DNA from 4 places in the Mangrovibacter phragmitis genome. Region 2 is predicted to be linked to each of the others. Evidence: predicted binding sites of a transcription regulator. Region 2 holds the regulator's gene; each other region holds the start of a gene.
What was found. The regulator PurR, encoded in region 2, represses purine synthesis genes. The targets are predictions, from matches to a motif close to CANGCAAACGTTTGCNTG.
Positions count from the first base shown of each region.

Region 1: the regulator PurR is predicted to act here: its motif matches at 1,904-1,921, upstream of MPHASIOC01_RS01760 (7-cyano-7-deazaguanine/7-aminomethyl-7-deazaguanine transporter).
Region 3: the regulator PurR is predicted to act here: its motif matches at 982-999, upstream of MPHASIOC01_RS25500 (NCS2 family permease).
Region 4: the regulator PurR is predicted to act here: its motif matches at 917-934, upstream of cvpA (colicin V production protein).

Region 1 is NZ_CP134782.1:390,619-394,188, reverse strand. It holds gene MPHASIOC01_RS01770 (zinc/cadmium/mercury/lead-transporting ATPase) at 1-1,357, shown strand, start outside; gene tusA (sulfurtransferase TusA) at 1,363-1,608, opposite strand; gene MPHASIOC01_RS01760 (7-cyano-7-deazaguanine/7-aminomethyl-7-deazaguanine transporter) at 1,958-2,623, shown strand; gene MPHASIOC01_RS01755 (DcrB family lipoprotein) at 2,696-3,256, shown strand; gene MPHASIOC01_RS01750 (MFS transporter) at 3,267-3,570, opposite strand, start outside.
Region 2 is NZ_CP134782.1:1,126,617-1,130,186, forward strand. It holds gene punR (DNA-binding transcriptional activator PunR) at 1-900, shown strand, start outside; gene purR (HTH-type transcriptional repressor PurR) at 897-1,922, opposite strand; gene MPHASIOC01_RS05415 (YnhF family membrane protein) at 2,215-2,304, shown strand; gene MPHASIOC01_RS05420 (MFS transporter) at 2,573-3,570, shown strand, end outside.
Region 3 is NZ_CP134782.1:5,315,436-5,319,005, forward strand. It holds gene MPHASIOC01_RS25500 (NCS2 family permease) at 1-879, opposite strand, end outside; gene MPHASIOC01_RS25505 (glutathione S-transferase family protein) at 1,214-1,876, opposite strand; gene soxR (redox-sensitive transcriptional activator SoxR) at 2,224-2,682, opposite strand; gene soxS (superoxide response transcriptional regulator SoxS) at 2,767-3,090, shown strand; gene MPHASIOC01_RS25520 (EAL domain-containing protein) at 3,100-3,570, opposite strand, start outside.
Region 4 is NZ_CP134782.1:2,735,866-2,739,435, reverse strand. It holds gene folC (bifunctional tetrahydrofolate synthase/dihydrofolate synthase) at 1-92, shown strand, start outside; gene dedD (cell division protein DedD) at 82-780, shown strand; gene cvpA (colicin V production protein) at 991-1,476, shown strand; gene purF (amidophosphoribosyltransferase) at 1,574-3,091, shown strand; gene argT (lysine/arginine/ornithine ABC transporter substrate-binding protein ArgT) at 3,514-3,570, shown strand, end outside.

The sequences.
Region 1 (3,570 bases), 740 kb from region 2:
CGAATCTGTTCCTGTCGTTCACCGGCAACATGATGTTGTACCTGCGGGGAGTACCAGTGTGGAGAACCGGGTAACACTCACCGTCGTATCCCGTCCGGGAGAGAATGCCATCGACCGAATTCTCAACCTGATTGAACAGGCGGAAAGCCGTAAAGCGCCAGTCGAGCGTTTTATTGACCGCTTCAGTCGGGTTTACACACCGCTGGTTATCCTGCTGGCACTCCTGACAACATTACTTCCGCCTTTGCTGTTTGCAGCGCCCTGGCAGGAATGGATTTATAAAGGGCTGACCTTGCTATTAATTGGTTGCCCCTGCGCGCTGGTCATTTCCACTCCAGCGGCCATTACCTCTGCGTTGGCAGCAGGTGCACGTTTTGGCGCTTTGATTAAAGGCGGCGCAGCACTGGAGCAACTGGGCACCGTACGCCATATCGCCTTTGATAAAACCGGAACATTAACCCTGGGCAAACCATCAATTGTTCACACTGAAATCTGCGCTGAAATCAGTGAAAATGAGTTATTGCGCCTGGCAGCAACTGTTGAACAAGGTGCCACGCATCCACTGGCACAGGCGATTGTAGCCGCCGCCCAACAGCAACAGTTGGTTCTTCCCGAAGCCCTCAATCAGCGGGTCATTCCTGGCAAGGGTATTCAGGCACAGATTAACGGTGAAGATTATTTTCTGTGCGCGCCAGATGCCGCACCCGGTGGTGTTCTCACACCACAACACAGCGCAGCCATCACTGCACAGGAAACAGCCGGGCGAACATTGATTCTGGTTGTAGCACTCACTTCCCATCAATTACTGGGCTACTTTGCCCTGCAGGATACCCTACGCCAGGATGCCCGTAATGCCATTGCCAGGCTGGAGAGTATGGGGATCCGTGGCACAATGTTAACCGGCGATAACCCACGAGCCGCAGCCGCTATTGCCCAAGAAACCGGGCTTGAATTTCAGGCTGGTTTATTACCCGCCGATAAAGTGGCAGCGGTAGCTCGTCTGCGCGAACAGGGTACCATCGCCATGGTAGGAGATGGTATCAATGACGCTCCGGCAATGAAGGCCGCAACGACAGGCATTGCCATGGGGAACGGAACCGATGTCGCGCTGGAAACCGCTGATGCCGCCATAACTCACAGCAACCTTAGTGCTTTACCCGACATGATTCGTCTGGCACGCGCTGCGCACAACAATATCCGCCAGAACATCACCCTCGCCCTTGGCCTGAAGGGTATCTTTCTGGTCACCAGTTTATTGGGTATTACCGGGTTGTGGATGGCTGTGCTGGCGGATTCCGGCGCTACGGCGCTGGTGACATTAAATGCCTTGCGGCTGTTACGCCAGCGCGCCCGGTAACAGAATCAGTGTTGTTTACGCAGCAGGTAGCGGTAGGGCAGGGTTTCTGTGCTCTGGGCTACCAGCTCGTGCTCCATAAACCGACAAAAACCGGGGATATCGCGAGTGGTTGCCGGGTCGTCGGCCAGGATCAGCAATGTTTCACCGGTTTGCATACCACGTACCGTTTTGCGCACCATCATTACCGGTTCCGGGCAACGCAGCCCTTGCGCATCAAGCGTATGGTCAGGGCTGGAAAACAGATTTGACATAGTTTTCTCTAAAAAGTCATAAAACCAGGCAGTTGATAAGCCAGCGTATACCAGCCAGCTATCATGGTTTTTTAAAAGAACAGAGTGGTAAATCAGAATTCTGATTTACCATTTATTACGATGCACCTTACAGCAAAACCGTGCGAGTCTCTGCCTGTAAGTCTCAGGCGCTCTAGTTTACGCAGAGCACGCAACAGCGCAAGCAGCGTGAACGATTGCGTTAAAATTAACCATTGCAAAACTTGCTCAACTGCGTATCATTCGGCGGTTTTCCTCGCTATGGCGCATATCGTGCCAGGCAAACCAGTGACTGGGTTCCCTCACCCCAGCAAACAAAAAGGTGACATTGATGATTCGTTTTACCGCAATCCAGCGCATGCATGCGCTTTTTTGGCTTTCGTTGTTCCACTTGCTGGTGATTACCTCCAGCAACTACCTGGTACAGCTCCCGGTTTCCGTGTTTGGTTTTCACACCACCTGGGGTGCCTTCACGTTCCCGTTTATTTTTCTGGCAACTGACCTGACCGTGCGTATTTTTGGCGCGCCACTGGCCCGGCGGATTATTTTTGCTGTAATGGTTCCTTCATTACTGATTTCCTATGTTATCTCCTCGCTGTTTGCCGATGGTGCCTGGCAAGGGTTTAGTGCGCTGGGGCATTTCAATCTGTTCGTTGCCCGTATTGCTGCCGCGAGTTTTATGGCCTACGCTCTGGGGCAAATTCTGGATGTTCATGTCTTTAACCGCCTGCGCCAGAGCCATTACTGGTGGCTGGCACCCACGGCATCCACCTTTTTAGGCAATATCAGCGATACCCTGGCATTTTTCTTTATTGCGTTTTGGCACAGCCCGGATCCATTTATGGCACAACACTGGGTCGAAATTGCACTGGTAGACTACAGCTTCAAGGTTCTTATCAGTATGGTCTTCTTCCTGCCCGCCTATGGTGTACTGCTCAATGTGGTGTTGAAAAAGCTGGCAGACAAATCTGATTTAACAGTGTTGCAAGTCCATTAAGGGACGCGCTTTTTTCTTGTGGTAAACTGGGCGGATAGCCATCATGGCTGTTTAACTCAAAGGAAGATGTCAATGCGCAACCTGGTAAAATATGTCGGTATTGGCCTGCTGGTCTGTGGGCTGGCAGCTTGTGACAATAAAGACAGCAATACGCCAACAGCAAATAATGCTGCCCAGAGTCAAAAAGCACAGAGCAACACGGTCTCGTTACTCGAAGGCAAGCTGAATTTCACCTTACCGGCGGATATGAGCGACCAGAGCGGGAAACTGGGCACTCAGGCCAATAATTTGCATGTGTACTCTGATCCAACCGGGCAATCCGCAGTCATTGTGATTGTGGGCGATAAGAGTGTGGATGCACTGGATGTACTGGGCAAGCGCCTGGAAAATGAACAACGTGACCGCGACCCGCAACTACAGGTTATCGCCAACAAGTCTGTAGAATTACATGGTCATACTTTCCAGCAACTCGACAGCATTATCTCAGCAAAAGGCCACACAGCCTGGTCTTCTGTTCTGCTGGGGAATGTGGACAATAAACTGGTCACCATGCAAGTAACCCTGCCTGCAAACAATCAGCAGCAATCGCAGGTTGTTGCGAATAATATTATCGGCAGTGTTGAAGTGAAATAACGCATTACGATTAGCCGGCCTGTAATGCGGGCCGGTTTTTCATTCGCCAGGTTAGCAACAACCCGATTCCCGAAAGCCCGGCCGCACCAAAGTAGATAGCCGGAACACCCGCCCATGCCATCACTAATCCGGCAAGTGGCCCGGTAATCCCCAAAGACATATCCATAAATACGGTATAGGTCGCCAACGCACTCCCCTGATTTGGTTGCGGCACGGCTTTGACCGCCACCACACCCAATGAAGGAAAGACCAGCGAGAACCCGGCGCCCGCCAGTAAAGCTCCCATGTTCGCCACCCAGGGGGACATTGAGAAC
Region 2 (3,570 bases):
GATGCCGTCGCTCGCAATGGCAGTTTTAGCGGCGCTGCCCAGGAGTTACACCGTGTACCTTCGGCAATCAGTTATACAGTGCGACAACTGGAATCCTGGCTGTCGGTCGAACTGTTTGAACGCCGCCATAAAGATGTAGAACTGACTGCCGCTGGCCGGTGTTTTTTACAGGAAGGTCGCAGTGTTATCAAAAAAATGCATGAAACACGCCTGCAGTGCCAGCAGATAGCGAATGGCTGGCGTGGTTCACTGGCTATTGCGGTCGACACCATTGTCCGTCCGGCAAGAACCCGTCAGTTGGTGCAGGATTTTTATCATCAATTCCAGGATGTGGAGTTGCATGTACGGCCGGAAGTGTTCAATGGTGTGTGGGATGCGCTGGCAGATGGGCGGGTCGAACTGGCGATTGGCGCGACACAGGCTGTGCCTGTCGGTGGGCGGTACGGCTTTCGTGATATGGGGAGCATGGCATGGCGTTGTGTGGTCGCTGCATCGCACCCGCTTGCGCAGATGACAGGTTTTATTGGCGATGACGTACTTCGCCAGTGGCCATCTCTGGTTCTGGAAGATACCTCGCGTGAACTGCCTAAAAGGATAACCTGGCAACTCAGTAATCAGCGTCGGATAGTGGTACCCGACTGGCAGTGTGGTTTTGCCTGCCTGAGTGAGGGCATCGGTATCGGCATGGTGCCGGCGCACATGGCACAGCCATTTATTGAACGCGGTGAATGGGTGAGTCTGCGGCTTGAAAATCCTTACCCCGATTCTGCCTGTTGCCTGACATGGCGGCAAAGTGATGCCTCGCCAGCTTTACAGTGGGTGCTGGATTATCTGGGAGATAGCGGCACTCTGAACAGTGAGTGGTTGCGGGAGCCGGGTCAACTCCCGCAGGATGATTAACGGCGATAATCCATGAACGGGCCATCAGCAACAGAACGACGTTCAATAAGGCGGGGATGAACCTCAATAGTCTGGGACTCTTCGCGCTTATTGATAATTCTGTCGAGCAGCATATTAAAAGCCGTCTCGCCGAGAGAATCTTTGGGCTGGTGAACCGTGGTCAGTGCCGGGGTAAAGTAACGCGCGTTGCGCACGTTATCGTAACCAATAATCGAGATATCCTGCGGCACACGCAGCCCCATTTCATCGGCAGCACAGATAGCCCCCATCGCCATTATATCTCCGCCACAAAACACAGCTGTTGGGCGTTGCGGACAGGTAAGGATTTGCTGCATAGCGTTGTAGCCAGACTCGGGTTCGAAATCGCCGTGAACAACCCATGACTCAGGGACATTGATACCGGCTTCGCTCATTGCTTTCATGAAGCCGGAAAGCCGTCCTGAGCCGGTGTTGCGTTCCAGTTGACCTGATATCACGCCAATTTCCCGGTGTCCACGCTCAATTAAATACCGGCCAGCCATGTAACCGCCTTCGAAGGCGTTATCAATGACAGAGTCGGTAAAATCTGCCCGTGCTTCACCCCAGTCCATAACCACCATCGGAATATGGCGGTACTCTTCCAGCATAGACAGCAGTTCCTGGGGATATTCTGAACACATAACCAGCAGGCCATCAACGCGCTTTTGCGCCATCATTGACAGGTAGGCTCGCTGCTTTTCAAAATTATTGTGCGCATTGCCGAGAATCAGTGTGTAGCCTTTGGCAAAACAGCTGTTCTCAACCGCTTCAATAATTTCAGCAAAATAGGGGGCCTCACTGCTCGTGGAAAGCAGACCAATAGATTTTGTGTGGTTCACTTTCAGGCTGCGTGCTACCGCGCTGGGTGAATAGTGCAGTTCTTTAATTGCTGCCCACACCGCATTACGGGTGTCTTCCGCAACAAAACGCGTTTTGTTAATAACGTGTGATACGGTTGTAGTGGAAACGTTTGCGCGTTTCGCGACGTCTTTTATAGTTGCCATTTGATGTCACTCCAGACCATACCCTAAACTCCTGAAATATAATTGGTTAAACGTTTGCCTGGGCTTATCCCTGTAAGCAACGAATTGGGTTGCCAGCATGCCGGGATTGCGACATAAAACGAAAAGGAGGGGATAGTGGCCGGTACGTAATAAGTCAGCGTGCGATTTTGTCTTATATTGAGTAAAAGTGGAAGTGCTAAAGCACATATCAAACTAAATCTTTAAGGATTTTACGGCCAAACTGTGTAAAAATGATCTACACCCACTTTTTACAGGGAATAAGGAATTAATCATGCCAACTGAATTGAGATATTCACTGACTACGACTGTTATTACCTTAGGTCTGATTGTTGCAACGGCGCTGATTGCCATCCTGCATTAAGGCCTGTACTGTTTTTACACAGTTATCGTTGCCCAGGCGGTGGCGTTGTTAGTTTTGTGCCTTACTGACAACTAATACACTATCGCCTGGCTGTTGCGTTTTTCTCCCTTTCTGCCCCGATACTACCTGCAGCACTGATTCTTTACCGTTTAGCAAAACTCTATTATCACTATTGCCACTTTTCAAAACGAAGTGTGACTGACATCATGTTTTCATCTTTTTTGTCTGTGCCTGCGTTGCTTTGCGCTGGCTAAAAATTGAGGTAGTGATGAAAGTCAATTTTCCATTACTCGCTCTCGCAGTAGGCGCTTTTGGGATTGGTACCACTGAGTTTTCACCTATGGGGCTGTTACCTGTTATTGCCGAAGGTGTGCATGTTTCGATTCCCGCAGCCGGGATGCTGATTAGCGCCTATGCCGTTGGGGTAATGATTGGCGCCCCTTTGATGACACTGTTGTTGTCGCGTTATTCACGGCGAAATGCCCTGGTTTTTCTGATGAGTATTTTTACTTTGGGTAATGTGCTCTCTGCTGTGGCTCCGGATTATGGCATGTTGATGTTTGCCCGTGTGATAACCAGCCTGAACCATGGGGCATTTTTTGGCCTGGGGGCTGTGGTGGCTGCCAGTGTTGTCCCCGCGAATAAACAGGCCAGTGCTGTCGCAACGATGTTTATGGGGCTGACGATTGCCAATATCGGTGGGGTGCCGGCGGCAACCTGGCTTGGACAGTATATTGGCTGGCGTATGGCTTTCCTGGGGATTGGTGCGCTGGGGCTGGTAGCCATGTTCAGTTTGTTTATGACAATTCCGGCTGGCATTCAGGGCCACAAGCCTGATGTGGCGAAGGAACTGAAGGTTCTTGTCCGACCTCAGGTACTGGCAGCACTGCTCACAACTGTCCTGGGTGCTGGCGCGATGTTCACGCTGTACACCTACATTGCTCCCGTACTTGAAACTATTACAGGCGCAACACCCGGGTTTGTCACGGCCATGCTGGTGCTTGTCGGTGTTGGCTTTTCTATTGGGAATTATTGGAGTGGGCGGTTAGCGGATAAATCAGTGACAGGCACGCTGATTGGTTTCCTGGTGCTACTGATTACCAGTATGGCACTGGTGCCCTGGGTGGGTAAAAGCTATGCCGGTGCCGCGTTGATGATGATTGTTTGGGGGGCTGCAACATTTGGTGTGGTTCCGCCTTTGCAGATGCGAGTTATGCGTGTTGCCAGTGAAGCTCCGGGCCTTGCTTCATCTGTTAATATCGGCGC
Region 3 (3,570 bases), 1.6 Mb from region 2:
AATAATCTGCCCGTCTTTGTCCAGCAGATTTGCCTGCCCTGCCACAGCGCGAATAGTACCGGTGGCGTCGAATACAGCGGTCATAACCAAAGCCAGCACACTGGGTAAGACAACCGGGTTCAGCGCCCCCATGATATCCAGACTGCCAATCAGTGAATGCCCATGCTCATCCTTCAGAGAAGGCATTTGGAAGAAACCGTGAAAATGAACTGAAGGGTCGAAAATCAGCCCAACAACAGAAACCCCAATGATAGTTATCAGAATCCCGCCCGGCACTTTCAGTTTTTCCAGGCCAATTATCACTGCCAGACCAATCAGTGACATAATCACAGGGAAACTGGCAAAATCCCCCAGAGCAACCGGCAGACCATCCAGTGGGTTTTTAATCACCAGCCCCACCCCATTGGCGGCAATCAATAACAGGAACAGACCAATCCCAATTCCGGTGCCTTGCGCAACGCCCGCTGGCAGGTTACGCAGGATCCAGCTACGAATGCCCGTAGCGGAAATAACGCTGAACAAAACCCCCATCAGAAATACCGCTCCCAATGCAACCGGGATACTGATGTGTTGACCCAGCACCAGACTGAATGCCGTAAAAGCAGTTAATGAGATAGCGCAACCAATAGCCAGTGGCAGGTTGGCCCACAGCCCCATAAGCAGGGAACCAAAACCCGCGACCAGGCATGTTGCCACAAATACGGCTGTGGGTGGAAAACCTGCTTTACCGAGCATGCCTGGTACGACAATAACGGAGTAAACCATGGCGAGGAAGGTTGTCAGGCCAGCGATGACCTCCTGGCGCACGGTGCTGCCACGAGCTGAAATTTTGAACCAGGCGTCGAGAGAGCCCCCGGCACGCGGAGAAGGTGTAGACATACTGAAAATCCTCTGAGATTTCTTGGCTGGTTTTACTGCGAAGAGGCAACCCGGTAAACATAAACTTCCCGCAACTGACGTGAGGTAAAGCGAGGCACCACAAATGCAAACGTTTAACTTCGCAAGCGAAAACACTGACTGTTTTTTAAGGCCTGCGATTATCAAGCCTTCTCACAGCCCTTTTCAACTTTACTGTGCAGCTTTTAGCGAAAAAAAACGTTCTGTTGACCAGAGATTAACCAGCTCATGCGCAATCGTTATCGTATATGCGCAATGCTGCAACAATATTGCAGCATTCAACCTGCCAGAGTGGTAAAAGGCACCACACTTGTCATCAGGTGCTTAGGGCCAGAGGCCCGCCAACCTCGATAGCTTTCTGCCAGGCTACGCGTGATTCCACCGCGGTAAGCCAACGGCGAGTGTGAGGCAACTCTTCGGGAAGGCTCCGGGCAAGCATGGCAATCACCGGGAAGCTCATTTGAAAGTCCGCACAACTGATAGCGTCGCCAGCAAACCATTCATGAAGCCCCAGGTGTTTTTCAATGAAATTAACATGAATATCAATTCGACGATTAAGCCAGGTTTTTTGTACTGCCTCACCGAACATCGCGCCAATCGTGCGGAAGGTTTCTGGTACCGGGGGCTTATCCAGGTTACCAAATACCGTTTTCATTACCATCAGTGGCATCAGCGAGCTTTCAGCATAATGCAACCAAAATCGGTAATCGGCACGAGACTGGGTTGAGGCTGGTTTAAATCGACTTTCAATGTCATAGGTCTCCTGGAGATATTCCAGAATGGCCCCCGACTCTGCGAGCACAAGGCCATTATCTTCCAGGACAGGTGAGCTTCCCAGAGGATGGACCCGTTTCAGTGCATCCGGCGCTAACAATGTACTTTCCCGTTTATAACGCACCAACTCATAGGGTAAGCCTAACTCCTCCAGCATCCAGAGGACCCGGTGAGAACGTGAGTTAGTGAGATGATGCAGTTTCATACTTGTCCCCTAAAAAGAACACACTGCTTTAACTATATTCAAAATAAGCAAATTTGCCGGGAGGCAATGCGCAAAACAAACCATACACTGACAATATCAAACTGAAAACTATAAAGAAGTGTCGGCAAACTTATGAAAATATTTAGAGAATAAATACACAACAAAAAATTGTGTGTTTTTCATACAATGAACTATAATTACTGATGTCGGGGTATACCGGTACCTGAAAGCACAGGCTGTAAGGGGCTCCGATGTCGGGGGAAACCCTCCTGCCCAATGCGGGATAGAGCGAAAGACAACCGGCAAAACGAAAGCGCCAGTAATGGCGCTTTCGTCGTTATTGCCGCTTACTTATCTTCCAGCAGACGAGCACCGCTACCTTGCTCGCCCAGTTTATCGCCCGGGTTGCGCAATGGACAGTCACTGCGCGACAAGCAGCCACAGCCAATACAACCATCCAGTTCATCCCTCAGTGCTTCCAGCGTTTTGATACGATGATCCAGTTCTTCCCGCCAGCCCGAGGAAAGCTGTTTCCACTCCGCGGGAGTCAGGCGGTGCCCTTCCGGTAAGACACTAAAAGCATCACCAATGGTTGCCAGGGGAATACCTATACGTTGCGCAATCTTGATAATTGCCACATAACGCAGCACATCACGCGTATAACGCCGCTGATTACCACTATTTCGCGTACTTTTGATTAGGCCTTTAGTTTCATAAAAATGCAGCGCAGAAACCGCCACGCCACTACGTCGGGCAACCTCACCAGGCGTGAGGAGCGCTTTTATACGGGGAGATTTATTTTGCATAATTCGCTTTACCTCAAGTTAACTTGAGGAATTATACTCGCCCCAGATGAAACTTTCTAATTGAGAGCAACGCGAGGGAGTCTTATGTCACATCAGGATATTATCCAGACGCTGGTTGAGTGGATTGATGAACATATTGATCAGCCTTTAAACATTGATGTTGTGGCGCAGAAATCAGGCTATTCGAAATGGTACTTACAGCGGATGTTTCGGGGAGTAATGCACCAAACGCTGGGCGATTATATCCGCCAACGCAGGCTGGCAATGGCAGCGGAGGCGTTACGAACAACCGAACGCCCTATTTTCGACATCGCCATGGACTATGGCTATGTGTCGCAACAAACCTTCTCACGCATTTTTCGTCGCCAGTTTGACCGGACACCAACCGACTACCGGTTACAGGCCTGACTGGAAAAATTAAAAGACCCAGTGTGGCTTGCCGGGAAAAACAGCTTTTCGGGCAAGCCAGGCTTCAAACTCATCAGAAGGCATTGCCCGGGCGAAATACCAGCCCTGGCAATACTGAACCCCGCGCTTAAGCAACCAGGCTACCTGCTCCATATTCTCAACACCTTCCGCTATCGTTTTGAGTTGCAGGCTGTGCGCCATTTCAATGATATGTTCCGCAATCAGGTGGCTGGTATTCGGCCCAATCAACGTATCAATGAAGGATTTATCGATTTTAAGAATATCTACGTTCAGGGAATAGAGATTTTGCAGGTTAGAGTACCCGGTACCAAAATCATCAATCGCCACTTCAAATCCCGCAGCACGAAAGGCCTGAATAACCGGCGTTGTTTTCGCTACATCAATAAAACCGCGCTCAGTCACTTCAATCTTGATTTGACCTGTTTTCACGCCAAACTGATGTGCTTTATCAGAAATCCA
Region 4 (3,570 bases), 1.6 Mb from region 2:
CCCCAGAAGATACCGTGCTGGTATGTGGCTCATTCCATACTGTGGCACATGTAATGGAAGAAATGGACGCGGGGATGACGGGTGGCAAGTAAGTTTCAAAACCGGTTAGTGGGAACAGTTGTGCTGGTTGCGCTGGCAGTTATTGTCCTGCCAGGGTTACTCGACGGTCAAAAAAAACACTATCAGGATGAGTTTGCAGCAATTCCGCTGGTACCTAAAGCAGGCGACAAAGACGAAAACGACTTACTGCCGCCAGCCAGCCAGCCTATTCCGGCTCAACCACCTGAGGGTGCGGCTGAAGAGGTAAGAGCGAGCAATGCGTCTAACTCGTCAATAGATACAGCAAATTTACCAGCCAATACTGGTGCCGGGCTGGATGCCATTCCTGTTGAAAGGGATTCCTCTGCATCCGGGCGCAATACACGGGTGGTCACTCACCAACCCGGTGCGGATAAAACCACGGCGCAGCAACCTGTTTCCCAACCGGCCACACAACCAAAAACACCGGTGAAAGAGAATTCGCCACCCCTACCTCAGGGGAAGGCGTATGTGGTGCAGTTAGGTGCGTTGAAAAATGCTGATAAAGTGAATGAAATAGTCAGTAAATTACGAGCTTCAGGTTACCGGGTGTATACCTCGCCAACCACCCCGGTTCAGGGGAAAATCACCCGGATTCTGGTCGGCCCGGAAGTTTCAAAAGACAAACTTAAAGCCTCACTGGGCGATTTGCACAGTTTATCCGGGCTTAACGGTGTGGTGATGAATTACAGCGTTCATTAACACGTTGACCGGTAAAGAATATCAGGGGCAAGCGTTATGCTTGCTGCCTGGATAAGTGCCCGTCACACGGGCTCAGGGTTGTGGCGTTGAGTGTTTTTTCAACGCCATTTTTATTTGTGCATGGGAAGGAAATCCCTACGCAAACGTTTTCTTTTTCTGTTAGAATGCGCCCCGAATTGGATGTCAGGGCGGTTAATCGTGGGACTTGAAATGGTCTGGATAGATTACGCCATTATTGCGGTGATAGGTTTTTCCTGTCTGGTCAGCCTGATCCGTGGCTTTGTACGTGAAGCGTTATCGTTGGTGACATGGGGCTGCGCTTTCTTTGTTGCCAGCCATTACTATACGTATCTGGCAGTCTGGTTCACTGGCTTTGAAGAAGAGCTGGTGCGAAATGGAATTGCGATTGGCATTTTGTTTGTCGCGACACTGATAGTCGGTGCTATTGTCAACTATGTCATTGCTACGCTGGTTCAGAAAACGGGCCTGTCCGGTACAGACCGGGTGTTGGGTATCTGTTTTGGTGCTTTGCGTGGTGTACTCATTGTTGCCGCTATCCTGTTTTTCCTCGATACCTTTACCGGTATGGCGAAAAGTGAAGACTGGCAAAAATCGCAATTGATTCCGCAGTTCAGTTTCATCATCAGGTGGTTTTTTGACTACCTGCAAAGCTCGTCGAGTTTCTTACCCCGGTAATTGTATCGGGGGGTGTGGCAAAGAACACACCCGGTGTCCTTGCCTGTCATGTTCAGGTGGGCTGGCGGCAGTGTGTTCATGATGAGGAAAAGACAACATGTGCGGTATTGTCGGTATCGCCGGTGTTATGCCGGTAAACCAGTCGATTTATGACGCGTTAACGGTGTTACAACACCGTGGGCAGGATGCCGCTGGCATCATCACCATTGATGAAAACAACTGTTTTCGCCTGCGTAAAGCAAATGGCCTGGTGAGTGATGTATTTGAGGCCCGGCATATGCAACGTTTGCAGGGCAATATGGGGCTCGGTCATGTTCGTTACCCGACTGCAGGCAGTTCAAGCGCATCTGAAGCACAGCCGTTCTATGTGAACTCTCCTTATGGTATTACCCTGGCGCATAACGGTAACCTCACGAATGCTCATGAGTTACGTAAAAAGCTGTTTGAAGAAAAACGTCGCCACATCAACACCACCTCAGATTCTGAAATTCTGCTGAACATTTTTGCCAGCGAACTGGATAACTACCGCCATTACCCTCTTGAAGCCGATAATATCTTCTCTGCGATTGCCGCGACTAACCGCCAGATCCGTGGTGCGTATGCTTGTGTGGCAATGATAATTGGGCATGGTATGGTGGCTTTCCGCGACCCCCACGGTATCCGTCCGTTGGTGCTGGGTAAGCGCGAAGTCAGTGACGGGCGTATCGAGTACATGGTTGCTTCGGAAAGCGTCGCGCTGGATACACTGGGTTTTGATTTCATCCGTGACGTCGCGCCGGGTGAAGCGGTGTACATCACTGAGAAAGGCCAGCTATTTACCCGCCAGTGTGCTGATAACCCTACCAGCAACCCTTGCCTGTTTGAGTATGTTTATTTCGCCCGTCCGGACTCTTTCATCGATAAGATTTCCGTTTACAGCGCTCGCGTGGGTATGGGGACGAAATTGGGTGAGAAAATTGCCCGTGAATGGGAAGATCTGGATATCGATGTAGTGATTCCAATTCCGGAAACTTCCTGCGATATCGCACTGGAAATTGCCCGTATTCTGAATAAACCTTACCGTCAAGGGTTTGTGAAAAACCGCTATGTAGGTCGTACTTTTATCATGCCCGGGCAGCAGTTACGCCGTAAATCAGTACGCCGTAAGCTCAATGCCAACCGTGCTGAGTTCCGTGATAAAAATGTCCTGTTGGTGGATGACTCCATCGTGCGTGGAACCACTTCCGAACAAATTATCGAAATGGCGCGTGAAGCCGGGGCAAAAAAAGTATATCTGGCATCCGCAGCACCTGAGATTCGTTTTCCAAATGTGTACGGCATTGATATGCCGAGCGCAAACGAGCTGATTGCCCATGGGCGTGAAGTAGATGAGATCCGCGAGCTAATTGGTGCCGATGGGCTGATTTTCCAGGATCTCAATGATCTGATTGAGGCTGTACGCGCAGAGAACCCGGATATTCAGCAATTTGAATGTTCGGTGTTCAATGGGGTTTATGTCACTAAAGATGTTGACCACAACTACCTGGAATACCTGGAATCATTGCGTAACGACGACGCCAAAGCTGTGCAGCGCCAGAATGAAGTAGAAAGCCTGGAGATGCATAACGAAGGCTGATTATAACTCGCCCCTTGTTTCTGGGCCCCGGTGCAGCAATCTGCACTGGGGCCTTTTTTTATGGCAAAGAGAGAACGAATAAGTACGAAATGAGTGCAAGACGGTTTTCTGTACTTATCATAAAAGGCCTGCATGCCCTTATTGGGTGCAAAAGTTCAGTTCACGCACACTTATGGCGCGTTTTTGCAGGCGCGATCAAAACCTCGATATTTACTCTTTGATAACACGCAAAATTAGCTTTTCCTCACAAGCACAAGTGCTATCTTTCATTTGCAGGCTTTGATGCAACGTTTTTTTAACAAGCTGGCAAATCTGCCGGGAGTTAAAAAAGTGGCACGGTAAGTGCAAGCTTGAGTATGCAAAACACAACATTACAAAACACAACACATCACGTAAAACGTCTGAACTCTTGAGGGTAAAGTATGAAGAAGAAGGTTCTTGCACTGTCTTTGCTGTTAGGACTGACCGCAGCCAGCAGT